Kaistia algarum: one gene and its partner. The protein of the gene in region 1 interacts with the protein of each later gene in a pairwise test. Links are inferred from orthologs where the notes say so. Each region holds a gene or a part of one and is shown in the gene's direction. Other genes may lie near its edges.

Evidence for each region.
Region 2: the proteins of clpA (region 1) and OSH05_RS00735 interact in binary tests that used the Escherichia coli proteins (3 or more experiments, as listed by UniProt). The link is inferred for Kaistia algarum from one-to-one orthologs.

The regions. Positions count from the first base shown.
Region 1 is NZ_JAPKNJ010000001.1:1,266,678-1,274,020, forward strand. The notes cover bases 1,481-4,579. They hold clpA (ATP-dependent Clp protease ATP-binding subunit ClpA), read left to right. Parts: upstream 1,481-1,857; coding sequence 1,858-4,302; downstream 4,303-4,579. Other genes in these bases: clpS (ATP-dependent Clp protease adapter ClpS), read left to right, coding at 1,519-1,848; OSH05_RS06140 (sigma-70 family RNA polymerase sigma factor), read right to left, coding at 4,346-4,579. Outside these bases: cobM (precorrin-4 C(11)-methyltransferase), read left to right, coding at 1-14; OSH05_RS06125 (cobyrinate a,c-diamide synthase), read left to right, coding at 11-1,327; more of OSH05_RS06140, read right to left, coding at 4,580-5,245; OSH05_RS06145 (carboxymuconolactone decarboxylase family protein), read right to left, coding at 5,259-5,729; gndA (NADP-dependent phosphogluconate dehydrogenase), read left to right, coding at 5,954-7,343. UniProt on the Escherichia coli protein: ATP-dependent specificity component of the ClpAP protease. It directs the protease to specific substrates. It has unfoldase activity. The primary function of the ClpA-ClpP complex appears to be the degradation of unfolded or abnormal proteins.
Region 2 is NZ_JAPKNJ010000001.1:142,648-150,043, reverse strand. What follows is about bases 1,778-4,929. They hold OSH05_RS00735 (sensor histidine kinase), read left to right. Parts: upstream 1,778-2,177; coding sequence 2,178-4,682; downstream 4,683-4,929. Other genes in these bases: OSH05_RS00730 (crotonase/enoyl-CoA hydratase family protein), read right to left, coding at 4,726-4,929; OSH05_RS00740 (EAL domain-containing response regulator), read left to right, coding at 1,778-2,194. Outside these bases: more of OSH05_RS00740, read left to right, coding at 8-1,777; more of OSH05_RS00730, read right to left, coding at 4,930-5,679; OSH05_RS00725 (phosphoribosylanthranilate isomerase), read right to left, coding at 6,097-6,732; OSH05_RS00720 (FUSC family protein), read right to left, coding at 6,713-7,396. UniProt on the Escherichia coli protein: Member of the two-component regulatory system UvrY/BarA involved in the regulation of carbon metabolism via the CsrA/CsrB regulatory system. Phosphorylates UvrY, probably via a four-step phosphorelay.

The DNA.
Region 1 (7,343 bases):
GCGGAACAAAGTGAGCGCGCGCGGCGTCGTGCTTTCGGCCGTGCGGTCCTCGTCCGGCAAGACGGTGGTCGCGACCGGCATTCTCGCGGCACTGGCGCGACGGGGCATGCGCGTCCGGGGCGCCAAGAGCGGCCCCGACTATATCGATCCCGCCTTCCATGCCGCGGCGAGCGGCGCGCCGAGCTTCAATCTCGATAGCTGGGCGATGGCCCCCCCGCTGCTGGACGGCCTGCTTCAGTTATCGTCGCAAGATGCCGACCTTCTTTTGATCGAAGGCGCGCTCGGCCTCTTCGACGGGGTCAGCGGCCCGCCGGGCCGGCGCGGCTCGACGGCCGATCTCGCCGCCCGATTCCGCTTGCCCGTCATCCTGGTCCATGACGTCTCCGGCCAGTCACAGACCGTCGCGGCGATTCTCCGCGGCATGATGCTGCATGATCCCGATGTCCGTGTTGCCGGCGTCATCCTGAACCGCGTCGGCAGCGAGCGGCACCGGCGGCTAGTCGAGGAAGCCGTGGGTGCGATCGGATTGCCCGTGCTCGGCGCCTTGCCGCGCCAGGCCGACCTGCAACTGCCGGAGCGGCATCTGGGCCTCGTGCAGGCCGGCGAGGATGCGGCGATCGGCGCCACGATCGCCAGGATCGCCGACAGCATCGAGCGTCACTGCGATCTCGACGCCATCGCCGCGCTGGCCCTGCCGCCGGCCCTCGCCGATGCCTCTCCCGCCGCGCCCGCCCTGCCACCGCCAGGACAGCGCATCGCGCTCGCCTCGGATGCCGCCTTCTCCTTCCTCTATCCGCATGTGATCGCCGGCTGGCGCGCGGCGGGCGCACGCCTCGTTCCGTTCTCACCGCTGGCGGACGAAGCGCCCCCATCGAATTGCGATGCCTGCTGGCTGCCCGGCGGCTATCCGGAGCTTCACGCCGCCCGTATCGCTTCGGCCGAAACCTTTCTCGGCGGCCTGCGCCGCTTCGCCGAGGCCCGGCCGGTGCATGGCGAATGCGGCGGCCACATGGTGCTCGGTCGCGCGCTCGTCGATGCGGACGGCGTCCGCCACACCATGGCCGGGCTGCTCGACCACGTCACGAGCTTTGCCGAGCGCCGTCTCCATCTCGGCTACCGCGTGGCGACGCTTTCCGGCGACGGCATCCTGGGGCAGGCCGGCACGATCCTTCGCGGCCACGAATTCCACTATTCGGTGCTGGTCGAACGCGGCGGCGACGCGCCTTTCGCCTTCCTGCAGGATGCGCGCGGCGAAGCCCTCGGTCCCGAAGGCGGCCGGCGCGGCCTCGTTTCGGGCAGCTATTTCCACGCGATCGCCAACGCATAGGCCGGCCGCAACGCCCAAAGGAATGCGGTTCAGGCGAAGCCCTTCCCAACGCGGAATGCCCATCCCATATAGCTCTTCACAACCCCTACCGCCCCCTCCCGGTGCATGGTCGTCAAATCGTCAAACTAAGCGATTGCGCTGCAGCGAGATTATCGGCAGGATTCCCTTCTGCGACGTGCGACCAGGTTCCGATGAGCAAAGACATCCGTCGATCTGACGACGGCGATTCCGGCATCGGCATCGCCACCAAAGTCCGGCCGAAGACCAAGCGGCCGAACCTCTACCGCGTGCTCCTGCTCAACGACGATTACACGCCGATGGAGTTCGTGGTGCACGTCCTGGAACGGTTCTTCAACAAGAACCGGGAGGAAGCGACGCAGATCATGCTGCATGTGCATCAGCATGGCATGGGGGAGTGTGGAGTCTTCACCTTTGAAGTGGCCGAGACCAAGGTCACGCAGGTGATGGATTTCGCCCGCAAGCACCAGCATCCGCTGCAATGCGTGATGGAAAGGAAGTGAGGTCCTAACGTGCCGTCATTCTCCCGCAGCCTCGAAAAGGCACTCCACCAGGCCCTCGCTCTCGCGAACGAGCGCCATCAGGAATATGCCACGCTCGAGCATCTCCTCCTCGCCCTGATCGAAGATCAGGACGCGGCCGCCGTCATGCGCGCCTGCAATGTCGATCTCGACGTGCTGAAGCGCAGCCTCGTCGACTATATCGACACCGAACTCGCCAATCTTGCCCGCGGCCCCGAAGAAGATTCGAAGCCGACCGCCGGCTTCCAGCGCGTGATCCAGCGCGCTGTCATCCATGTCCAGTCGTCCGGCCGCGAGGAAGTGACCGGCGCCAACGTGCTCGTCGCCATTTTCGCCGAGCGCGAGAGCCATGCCGCCTATTTCCTGCAGGAGCAGGACATGACGCGCTATGACGCGGTCAACTATATCTCGCATGGCATCGCCAAGCGGGCCGGGATGAGCGAGAGCCGGCCGGTGCGCGGCGTCGATGATGACGCGGCGACGGTCGAAAGCCGCGAGGACGGCAGCAAGAAGAAGGCCGACGCGCTCGAGGCCTATTGCGTCAATCTGAACGAGAAGGCCAAGAAGGGTAAGATCGACCCCCTGATCGGCCGCGACACCGAGATTTCCCGCACGATCCAGATCCTCTGCCGCCGCCAGAAGAACAATCCGCTCTTCGTCGGCGACCCGGGCGTCGGCAAGACGGCGATCGCGGAAGGGCTTGCCAAGCGCATCGTCGAGGGCGACGTGCCGGACGTTCTCGCCGGTTCGACCATCTTTTCGCTCGACATGGGCACGCTGCTCGCTGGAACGCGCTATCGCGGCGATTTCGAGGAGCGGCTGAAGCAGGTCGTCAAGGAGATCGAGGACTATCCGGGCTCGATCCTGTTCATCGACGAGATCCATACGGTGATCGGCGCCGGCGCCACCTCGGGCGGGGCGATGGACGCCTCGAACCTGCTGAAGCCGGCGCTCGCCTCCGGCGCGATCCGCTGCATCGGCTCGACCACCTACAAGGAATATCGCCAGTTCTTCGAAAAGGACCGTGCCCTGGTGCGGCGCTTCCAGAAGATCGACGTCAACGAGCCGACGATCCCCGACGCGATCGAGATCCTGAAGGGCCTCAAGCCCTATTTCGAGGACTTCCACCGCGTTCGCTATACCAATGACGCGATCAAGTCGGCGGTGGAACTGTCGGCGCGCTATATCCATGACCGCAAGCTGCCGGACAAGGCGATCGACGTAATCGACGAAACCGGCGCCTCGCAGATGCTCGTGCCAGAGGGCCGGCGGAAGAAGACGATCGGCGTCAAGGAGATCGAGGACACGATCGCCACCATGGCGCGGATCCCGCCCAAGACCGTGTCTAAGAACGACGCCGAGGTCCTGCGTTCGCTGGAAACGACGCTGAAGCGGGTCGTCTACGGCCAGGACAAGGCGATCGAGCAGGTCACTTCGGCGATCAAGCTCGCCCGGGCCGGTCTGCGCGAACCCGAAAAGCCGATCGGCTCCTATCTCTTCGCCGGCCCGACCGGCGTCGGCAAGACCGAAGTGGCCAAGCAGTTGGCCGCCAGCCTCGGCGTCGAGCTGATCCGCTTCGACATGTCGGAATATATGGAGCGCCACACAGTCTCGCGACTGATCGGCGCGCCGCCCGGCTATGTCGGCTTCGACCAGGGCGGCCTTTTGACCGACGGCGTCGACCAGCATCCGCATTGCGTGCTGCTGCTCGACGAGATCGAGAAGGCGCATCCGGACCTGTTCAACATCCTTCTTCAGGTCATGGACCACGGCAAGCTGACCGACCACAACGGCAAGCAGGTCGATTTCCGCAATGTCGTCCTGATCATGACGACCAATGCCGGCGCCGCCGACCTCGCCAAGCCGAACATCGGCTTCGGAAATTCGGTGCGCGATCCGGACGACCAGGAGGCGATCAACCGCCTGTTCGCGCCGGAATTCCGCAACCGCCTCGACGCGATCGTGCAGTTCGGCAATCTGCCGATCGAGATCGTGCATTCGGTGGTGCAGAAATTCGTGCTGCAGCTCGAGGCCCAGCTCGCCGATCGCGGCGTCACCTTCGATCTCTCGCCCGAGTCGATCGATTGGCTCGCCAAGAAGGGTTACGACCGCCAGATGGGCGCCCGCCCGCTCGGCCGCATCATCCAGCAATACATCAAGCAGCCGCTGGCGGATGAGGTCCTGTTCGGGAAGCTGAAGAAGGGCGGAACGGTCAAGATCACGGTGGTGAAGGGCGAAGATGGCGGCGACGTGCTGCACCTCGATCCGATCGAGGACGGCCCGGTAACGCCGAAGCCCGAGCCAGAAGAGCCGAAAGCCAAGGCCGCAAGGCCGAAGCGCAAGGCGGCGACAACGGCGAGCAAGGCGGTGGCGGCTCCGAAGACCCCGCCGAAGCGCGGCGGCCTGGTACCGAAGGTGCCGCTGAAGACGGAGTGATCCAACCGAAATCGACAGGAAGGGCGCCTCCGGGCGCCCTTTTTCATGCCGCCTTGCCGACCGGCAGCGTGGCAAACCCGGCAAGACCGGACAGCTTGTCGGGGTTTCTCACAATATAGATTGCGACGATGCGTCCGTCCTCGATGGCGAAACTCGTCGTCTGCAGGATGCCGGCCGGGTCAATGGAGACATAGCCTGGCAGACCCGAGACGAGTAGCGGACCGGACCAGGTTCGTGGTCCCTCGGGATGCTTGCCCGTGATGCCGCGGAAGAACCGGAAGATCCTGTCGCCGCCTACGATGGGATTGAGCGTCGCCACGACTTTGCCCCCTCCATCGTTGTGGAGGATGGCAGATTGGGCGAGGAGATCGCGCAGCGGCTCGACATTCCCTGTCCGGATCGCCTCGAAGAAGGCAGCGGCGACGCGCTGGCCCTCCTCAGGCGCAACCGGATAGCGCGCCTTCACCTCGCCGACATGGCTGCGGGCACGTACCAGCAATTGCCGGCACGCCGGGGGACTGCGCTGCAGCGCGTCGGCCAGGTCGGGCAGTTCCATGTCGAGGAGATCGTGCAGGACGAACGCCGCACGCTCCAGCGGCGAGAGGCGTTCCAGGGCCAGCATCAGCGCCACGGGGGCGTCGATACGCTCCTCGGGCGTGAGCGTTGCGGGAAGCGTCTCGACGACCGGATCCGGCAGCCACGGGCCGACATAGGCTTCCCGCCGAACCCGGGCCGAGCCGAGCCAATCGAGGCACAATCGCGTCACCACGGTCGCGAGCCAACTGCGCCGGTTCGCGATATCCATCGGAGACGTATGGTACCAGCGCAGGAATGCATCCTGGACGATATCCTGCGCGTCGGCGAACGAACCGAGCATGCGATAGGCAAGGCCCGTCAGGAACGGACGATACTGCTCGAATTCGGTGGCCGACGCTTCGCTCATGATCTCTTCTGCATCAAGCCGCAGCCCGCGCCGATCCCCTGACATCGTTCGGATGCACCGTCCGGAAGCCGACCGCAAGCCGGTTCCAGCTGTTGATCACGGCGATCGCCAGCGACAGGTCGACCTGCTCGCGCGGGGAGAAGTGCTCCGCGAGCAGGGCATAGTCCGCATCGCTCGCCCCGTTCTGCGGCAGGAGCGTCAATGCCTCGGTCCAGGCGAGAGCCGCCTTCTCGCGCGGCGTATAGAGCTGCGATTCACGCCAGGCGGACAGAAGGTAGATCCGCTCTTCGCTCTCGCCGGCCTTGCGGGCGTCTTCCGTATGCATATGCAGGCAATTGGCACAGCCATTGATCTGCGAAGCGCGGATTTTCACCAACTCGGCGAGGCTGTGCTCGATCGAAGATTGGCCGACATACTGGCTAACCGCCAGCATCGCCTTAACCGCCTCCGGGGCGGCGCCATAGAAGCTCAGTCGTTCGGACATGAAACGTCTCCATCGGGTTGACGCGGCTAAGACGAAATGGCGAGGCGGTCTGTGACACGTCGGTGGCTCCTTTTCTTCACCGACCCCCGCGAACATTTCCCGGCGATGCGGCTTCTGCCCTTCACGATCGTTTCACTCGGTTCAATCCGGATAGCCCGGCACGCCGCGCCGTTGTAAGGTCCGGCCGAATTTTCGGACTCATTCCCGCGATGGAGGGTAGCGACATGACGGAACTGGCGGATATCGGCGTACTCGGTTTGGCCGTCATGGGTGCGAATCTCGCGCGCAATGCCGCCCGCAAGGGCTTTGGCGTCGCGGTGTTCAACCGGCATGGCGAGCGGACGGACGAACTCATCTCGCAATTCGGCTCGGAGGGCCGGTTCTCGCCGTCCAAGGAGATCGCCGATTTCGTCGCTTCGATCGCGCGGCCGCGCCCGATCATCATCATGGTCAAGGCCGGCCAGCCGGTCGATGAGGTGATCGAGGAACTAATCCCGCATCTCGATGAAGGCGACATCATCATCGATGGGGGCAATTCGCTGTTCACCGACACCAATCGCCGCTTCCACTATCTGACCGAAAAGAAGCTGCGCTTCATCGGCATGGGCGTTTCGGGCGGCGAGGAAGGTGCGCTGGAAGGCCCCAGCATGATGCCGGGTGGCACGCGCGAGGCCTATGCCCGCATCGAGCCGATCGTGACCAAGATGGCGGCGCAGGTCGATGGCGAGCCGTGCTGCACCTATATCGGCACCGAGGGCTCCGGCCATTTCGTCAAGATGGTCCATAACGGCATCGAATATGCCGACATGCAGCTCATCACCGAGGCCTATGATCTGTTCAAGACGGTCTATGGCCTTGAGGCGCCTGCCATTGCCGAGATATTCGCGGAATGGAACAAGGGTGAGCTGAACTCCTATCTGATCGAGATCACCTCCGACGTGCTCAGCAAGATCGACTCGACGGGCAAGCCGCTCGTTGATTCGATTGTCGATGAAGCCGAGCAGAAGGGCACCGGCCGCTGGACGGCGCAATCGGCGCTCGATCTCGGCATTCCGCTCACCTCGATCACCGAGGCGGTGTTTGCCCGCGCCCTGTCGGCGCGCCGCGCCGAGCGCGCGGAATCGGAAAAGCTGCTGCCGCATGCCCCGGTCCCGGTCCGGACGCCGACAGCCGCCGATATCGACGCGATCCGCGATGCGCTGTTCGCCTCCAAGATCGTGGCCTATGCGCAGGGGTTCGAGCAGCTCGCGGTTGCCGCCAAGCAATATGGCTGGGATCTGAAGCTCGACGAACTGGCGACCATCTGGCGCGGCGGCTGCATCATCCGCGCCCGCTTCCTGAACCGCATCCGCGAGGCCTATCGCTCCGGCGCCGGCGGGTCGAACCTTATCCTGCAGGATTATTTCCGCGACGCGGTCACGAAGGCCGAGCCGAGCTGGCGCAAGGTCGTCGGGCTCGCCATCGAAAACGGCATTCCGGTGCCGGCCTTCTCGTCGTCGCTCGCCTATTATGACGGCCTGCGCCGCGCGCGCGGCCCCGCCAATCTGCTGCAGGGCCTGCGCGACTATTTTGGCGCGCACACCTATGCCCGTCTCGACAAGCCGGGCAAGTTCC
Region 2 (7,396 bases), 1.1 Mb from region 1 along the record:
TGTGTCCATGGCGCCGGAACTGATGCACACGATCGTCATTGTCGACGACAGCTCGACCAATCAGCGCATCTATTCGAAGCTGGCGAGGCAGATCGGATCCGAGCTTGAGATCCGGACCTTCGGAAATCCGCGCAAGGCGCTCGACTGGCTGGCTGAGAACACTGCCGATCTGATCATTACCGATTACAAGATGCCGTTGATGTCCGGTGCCGAGCTGACCGCCGCCGTCCGGGACAATTTCTCCAATCGGGACGTCCCGGTTATCGTCATAACGGCCTACGACGATCAGCAATTCAGGGTCGCCGCGCTGGAGGCGGGAGCGACGGACTTCCTGCTGAGCCCGGTGGACCACGTCGAATTCCTCGCCCGGGCCAGGAATCTCCTGAAGCTCAGGACCCAGCAGTTGCTCCTCGCGAAGCGGGCCGACTTGCTGGAGATCAGCCTGAACGCCAAGGAACAGTTGCTGCGGGAGAGCCGCGAGGCGCTCGCGCAGGTTATCGACACCGTCCCGGCCATGATCAACGCAACCGATCGCAACGGTCGCTGCGTCTTCGTCAACGCCCATCAGGCCGCCTTCTACGGCAAGGAGCCGGAGGATCTGGTCGGCCAACCGATCGAGACGCTGCTGGGCGAGGAGAGGGCCCATATCAGCCGCCGGCTCGACCAGCTGGTGCTCAAGAGCGGCCGCTCTATATCGTCCCGGCAGGAGGACGTGCTGGCGCCGAATGGCGAGCCGCGGATTTTTCTCACCAGCAAGGCCCCGCTCTATGACGGGATGGGCGAGATCGCGAGCGTCCTTTCGACATCGATCGACATCACCGACCAGCGCCAGGCCGAGCGCCGACTGCTGCACATCGCCAACCATGACTTGCTGACCGGCCTGCCGAACCGCTTGCTACTGCGGGATCATCTGCGGCGCGAACTCGCGCGCGGCCGTCGGGGCGATCAGAATTTCGCCCTGCATTTCATCGATCTCGACCGCTTCAAGGCCGTCAATGATGCGCATGGCCATCATTGGGGCGATGAACTGCTTCAGCGTGTCGCTGAAGCCCTCTCGGAACTTGTCGGCGAGAGCCATACCGTGGCGCGTCTTGGCGGCGACGAGTTCGCCGTTCTGCAACCTGACATTAATGGCCCTGATGACGCGGGAAGGCTGGCCCAGTCGGTCCTCGACCTGCTTAACAGCGAATCGGACAGTCGGCTGTCGCTCAATATCGGCGCCAGTATCGGCGTCACCCTGGCCCCCCTCGATGGGACGGACCCGGACGAACTCCTCAAGAACTCGGACCAGGCGATGTACCTCGCCAAGTCGCTCGGCGGCGGCACATGGCGCTTCTTCGCCCCCGACATGCGCCCGCGAGCCAACCAGACGGTGCAGATGGAGGCCGAATTGCGCGGTGCGCTGTCGCGCCGGGAATTCACGCTCCACTATCAGCCGCAGATCGATCTGCGCGGCGACAGGGTCGTAGGGGTCGAAGCGCTGTTGCGCTGGCAGCATCCGCAGCGCGGCCTGCTGTCCCCCGGCTCGTTCCTGAGCCTAGCGGAAGAAACGGGCTTGATTCTCCCCATCAATGAATGGGTCCTGAACGAGGCCTGTCGCCAGGGCGCGGCGTGGGAAGCGTCCGGACTGGGTGATCTCCGCGTCGCCGTCAACATGTCGCCGATCCAGTTCAAGCGCCAGGGCGTGGAAACGCTGGTCAAGGACGCTCTCGCAGCCAGCGGTATGCGGCCGACATCGCTGGAGCTGGAACTGACGGAGGGCATCCTGCTCGGCAATGACGAGCAGATCGTCAAGCAGATGCACATCCTGCGGTCGCTGGGCGTAACCCTGTCGGTCGACGATTTCGGCACCGGCTATTCCTCGCTGAGTTATCTCCGCAGCTTTCCGCTGCACCGGCTGAAGATCGACCGTTCTTTCGTCCAGGATCTCGGGAGCGATCCCAGCGCACTGGCGATCGTGCGTACCATCATCGACCTCGGCCATATCCTGCATCTCCAGGTGCTGGCTGAAGGCGTCGAGACGGAGTCCCAACTCCAGCTCCTGCGTTCGGAGGGCTGTGACGAGGGGCAGGGTTATTATTTCAGCCGACCAGTTCCGGCGGATGAATTTGCCGGCTGGATGGCGCAGTACGCTAAGGTGGGCACCGAGCGCCGGCAGGCCTCGATGGAGAATGAGCATGCCCGCACCGTCTAGGGTGCTCCGGCCATTGACCACGCTGCTTCACTGGATGGCCGAACGACTCCGGGACCGGCCCGATAGCGAACATGAGATGAGCTTCAACCGGCTCATCTTCGCCATCATCATCGTCATCGTTCTGGTGATGTCGCCATCCGGTGACGATACGGCCCCCGCTCTGAACGTGATGGTGCTCTACATCGCCCTCGCGCTGGGGGTGCTGGGGCATATCCTGTTTTTTCCAGGGCGTTCGCGCGGCCGGCGCCTCTTTGCCCTGCTGATGGATTGCGGCTTCCTTTCCTGGCAGTTGCATCTGGGCGGCGAGGTCGCCTCGCTATTCTTCCCCATCTACCTCTGGATCATTTTCGGCAACGGCTTCCGTTTCGGTCTGGTTTCGCTGGCCGTCGCTATTCCGGTTGCGACGGCGTGCTTTGGCATCGTGGTCTTGACGACGCCCTTCTGGTTCCATCGCTGGCATCTCTCGGCGGGGCTGCTTGGCGGGCTCGTCATCCTGCCAGCCTATGCCGGCACGCTTATTCGCAAGCTCTCGCAGGCCACGGAGGCCGCCGAGGAGGCGAGCCAGGCGAAGAGCCTCTTCCTCGCCAGCGTCAGCCATGAATTGCGCACCCCGCTGACCGCGATTGTCGGCATGACCGGATTGTTGCGGGTCAGCCCGCTCGCCGCCGACCAGCGCGACATGGTCGAGACCGTCGATGTCGCCACCCGTTCGCTTCAGTCGCTGATCAACAGCCTGCTCGATCTCTCGCGGATCGAGGCCGGGCGCATGCCGGTCTCGAAGGAGCCGATCGACCTCGTCGCGCTGCTCGTGGACGCGCGCCGGCTGGTTGAAAGTCAGGTGCGCGAACGGGGATTGAGCTTCGACATTCACATCACCGCGCGCACGCCGCTAAGGCTGCTTGGCAGCCGCCAGCACTTGCACGAGATCCTGGTCAATCTGGTTGGCAATGCCGTGAAGTTCACCCGCGATGGCGGCGTGACGATCGCGGTGGACGGCGAGCCGCAGGAGGATGGCGGTGTCCGGTTGACGCTGGAAATCACCGATACGGGCATCGGCATTGCGCCGAAGGACCAGGAGCGGATCTTCGAGGATTTCACGCAGGCCAATCCCAGCATCATGAACCGCTTCGGCGGCACGGGGCTGGGCCTCGCCATCGCGCGGCGGCTGGTGGAACTGCTGGGAGGCTCGATTTCCGTCGAAAGCTCCCTGGGCGAAGGCAGTACCTTCCGTTTCGACATCCTCACCTTGGCGCTGCCGGACGAGGGCCTCACAACCGAAGAGCCCTGGCGTGAACGCGGCGTCGTCCTCGTCTGCCGCGATGCGGCCCCGCTGGCGGAGTTGGTCGCCATGCTTGGCGCGCTGGGGGCGGCGCCTATGATCGCCGATCCGAGCCGCGGGCCGGCGCGCATGTTCCCGCCGCAGGCCGCCAATGCCGTTCGCCTACTCTTCGACCCGGACACCGTCAATCTGCCGCTCATGTCGACGAGCGCGGCGGGACCCGCGCCGAAGGTCGTCCTGATCCGACCGGACGCCCTGCCGACATTGCCGGCGATGGCGATCCGGCAGCGCAGCGCCTGCCTTCTTTCGCAGCATCCGACGGCGGCCGAGCTGCGCCGTGCGTTGACGATCGCTTGCCGTCTGGCGGCCCCGGCGCCATCGGCGGAGCAAGCTGCGACGCCAGACGAGGTTCCGCCGCGCCGGCCCCGTCGCATCTTGCTGGCGGACGATAATCGCATCAACCAGCGCGTCTTCTCCCGCATCCTCGAAGCCGCCGGCCATTCCGTGCGGTTGGCGGAGACGGGCGACCAGGCGCTCGACCTGCTGGAGGAGCGGGCGGATCAATTCGATATCGTGCTGATGGACTTCAACATGCCCGACACCGACGGGCTGGAGGCCACGAAGCTGTTTCGGATGATGGCCACGGGTGGGCGGCGGCTCCCCATCGTGGGCCTGACCGCCGACGCGACCGCTCTGATGGGCAATCGCTGGCGCGAGGCGGGCATGGACGATTGTCTCATCAAGCCGGTTGAGCCCTCCGTGCTGCTGGCACTCGTCGACCGACTGGCTCGGGACGGCCCCGAGAGGCCCGTACCCGGCGAGGCTCGGCCTGCCTTGGTTCGACCGGCTGTTCTGCCGAGCCTGGACGAGGTGGTGATCGAGCGGCTGCAGAAGCTGGGAAGCGCGGAATTCGTGATCGAATTGATGGAGGATTATCTCTCGGACGCCGAGATCCTGCTGGAGCGGCTGGCCAAGAGCGCCGCCAAGGGCGATCTCGAGACCTTCCGCAGCGATGACCACGCCCTGCAGAGCAGCTCGGCGAATATTGGCGCTCTGGCCCTCGGCCGGATCTGCGCATCCTGGCGAGACCTGCGGAGTGATGAATTGCGGGCGCGCGCCGAGGATTTCACGCGGCAGGCCAGGGCGGAACTGAAGCGCACGCAGAAAGCCATGCGCGCCTATTCGGCGCGCGAAGCGGGCCTCGGCTGAAGGCGGCAGGCGATGCGCCCGGCGGGCGCATCGCCGAGCGACCTCATTCGGCGGCCACCAGAACGGGCATGCTGGAATGGAGTGTCGCCAGCCTGCGGTCCTGCGCCGCGCAGAGCCGGTCCATTTTGCGAAGATCGGCTTCCGTCAGGTTCAATGCCGCTTCGGCCCAGATATCGACAACGTCGATCAACTCGTCGAGGGTCACAGGATTGACGCGCCGCCGTGCCCGATAGAGCGACTGGTGGGCGTTGTGCTTGCGGTTGTGGCGCGCAATATAGTCCTGCACGGCTGACTGGCCCTGACCGTCTTCCGCCAGCACATCCACGACGCCCATATCGTACAGCTCTTCAGCCGTGTGGATACGGCCCGACAGGATGAGCGCCTCCGCCTTATCACGGGTCATGCGCCGCGACAGGAAGCTGTAGGCGCCCATGCCGGGGAACATGTTGAACAGGATCTCGGGCAGGCCCATCTTCGCGCTGCGCTCGGCGACGATCAGGTCGAAGGAGAGGGCGTGCTCGAAACCGCCGCCCAACGCATCGCCCTGAACCAGCGCCATCGTCACCACCGGCGCGTCGAAAGCGACGGCATTGCGGTGGATGGCCTCGACGGCGACATGGCCGTAGTGCCGCATCGCTGACAGGTCGCGGCTGCGGATGCGCTGCGCGAAGTGTCCGAGGTCGCCGCCCAGATTGTAGATCCCCGGCACGGCCGAGGCCATGACGAACCAGGAGAAGGGCGCTTCGGCCGGGCTAGAGAGGTTCGCGAAGCTCTGCGTGATCGCCGTCTGCATCCGGCTGATGTCGTGCATCAAGCCGTGCGTGTAGGAGGGCTTGCCCACCGGATCCATGAGGCACCAGCACGTCGCATTCAGCGTATCGATGTCGACATGCAAATTGTCATAGCCGATATCGCGGATCGCCTTGGCGGCCTCAGCCTTCGCGAGCTTGCCGGGGTCCGACGTCGCCCGATTCAGTACAACGAAATCGTTGTTCATTCGAATTGTATTCAATTCCTTGTTCCTTCTGTGTATAAAACGTTAAGAAGGTCGCATGGGAGGATGCGACCAAAGGACTGACGCAAACATACTATCCACTAGACATGCGACGAGAAGTAGAAAGCGACAAGCCTTGGAGGCTTGTTGACGCGCAGGAACGAGTGCCCGAGCCGGGGGTCGACCGTCGATTCGGATCGATCCCGAAAGGTCAGCGGTCCCGCGCTTCTCTCGCCGCGCCGGCCCGGGTACGCACGCTGCATGAACCTTGCCACCGCTTCCGGCCTGTCATGCCGGGTGTCGTGGGCTTGAGTGCCACGACTCTCGCCCGCTTATCGATATTGGCTGTGGATTCTTTGCCGGACGACTAACGCGGCCTACGCGCATGGCTCGACCAGAACCGAACCGTCGGCAAGCGGCTCAGGCGCCGTAGACGGCTACGCAGACGCGTTCGCACTGATCGAGGTCGAGCCAGTCGTCGCGGCGGATCCGCGTCTCCATATCGATCCAGTAGGGGCCATCCGCCGCGATGGCTGCGACGATCTGGCCGGCATTGTCGGGCCCGATACCGCCCGCATAGCCTGCCAGACGGCCGGGGTGAGGCGGCCAGTGAGCGGTCTCGCGGCCCCGGCCGCCGGAAAGATCATGCAGCCAGTCGACGGCGTTGCTCTCGGGAAAGCGGTCGCCGCCGCAGGGGAGGATGCAGCGCCGTCCGATCCTGCGGCCGAATCGAGCCGCCTCGGCGACGGACACCTTGTGGCTGTTGATCTGGATGCGCCCGAACCGGGAAAGGTCGAACGACGCTCTGGCAAGTTCCCCGTTCCGGACCCCATCGGCATGGTTGCCGCAAAGGTGCCCGGCGAGGCGGAGCTCGCTCGTCAGGATGTCGGCCAGCGCCTCGGTACTCGGAAAACGCGGATCTTTCCCCTGGCGCCCCGGATCCATCAGCACGCCCCATTCGATCGGATAGCGCGCCGAGAGTTCGGTCAGTCTGCCGAGGGACGTGCGCTCGTCGATCCCGGTGAAAGTGATGAAGTCAGGCGACGCCCTGGTCATGATCATCGTTCCGTCTGGCGCCGTCATCCGGCGCGGCGAGCGCGAAAAGGCGCCGAAGCACAGGAAAAGCGAGAAGCCCGAACCCGGCCGCCACGGCGCCGATCAGCGTGTCGTAGAAACGCTCATGCAGCAGCATATCCGCCTGACTGCCATCCGGTGTGACGAGTTCCACCATCAGCAGCACAAACACGGTGAGGCAGAAGACGCCGAGCGCGTTGTGGACCTGCTGCGCCGGCCAGCGGACGAAGGCCGCCAGCGCCATGACGAGCAGCATCACGGACTCCGAGCCGTTATGGGCGACGAGCACCGCGATGATGACGCCAGCGAGCGTTCCCACCACGCGCTCGACCGAAAGGCGAAGGCTGCTCGCGACCTCAGACCGCATCACCATCAGGATCGTCAGGCAGGCCCAGGAGGGCCGCGTGGCGCCGGTCCAGTGCGTGGTCGCCAACGCAAGGCCGACGGCGATCGCGACGGAGGCGCCGAACGCCCAGCGCTCCCGCGATCGCAGCGCCAGGCCGGGCCACATCGCAATGAAGGGCGGTACGGTGAGGGCCTGCCAGGATCGGCGCGGCAGATCGAAGGCCAGCGATACCAGCCAGGAGTAGGCGAGCATCACCAGGATCGCGAGATAGTCGATCGGAGCCGGGGGGAAGACGAGCCC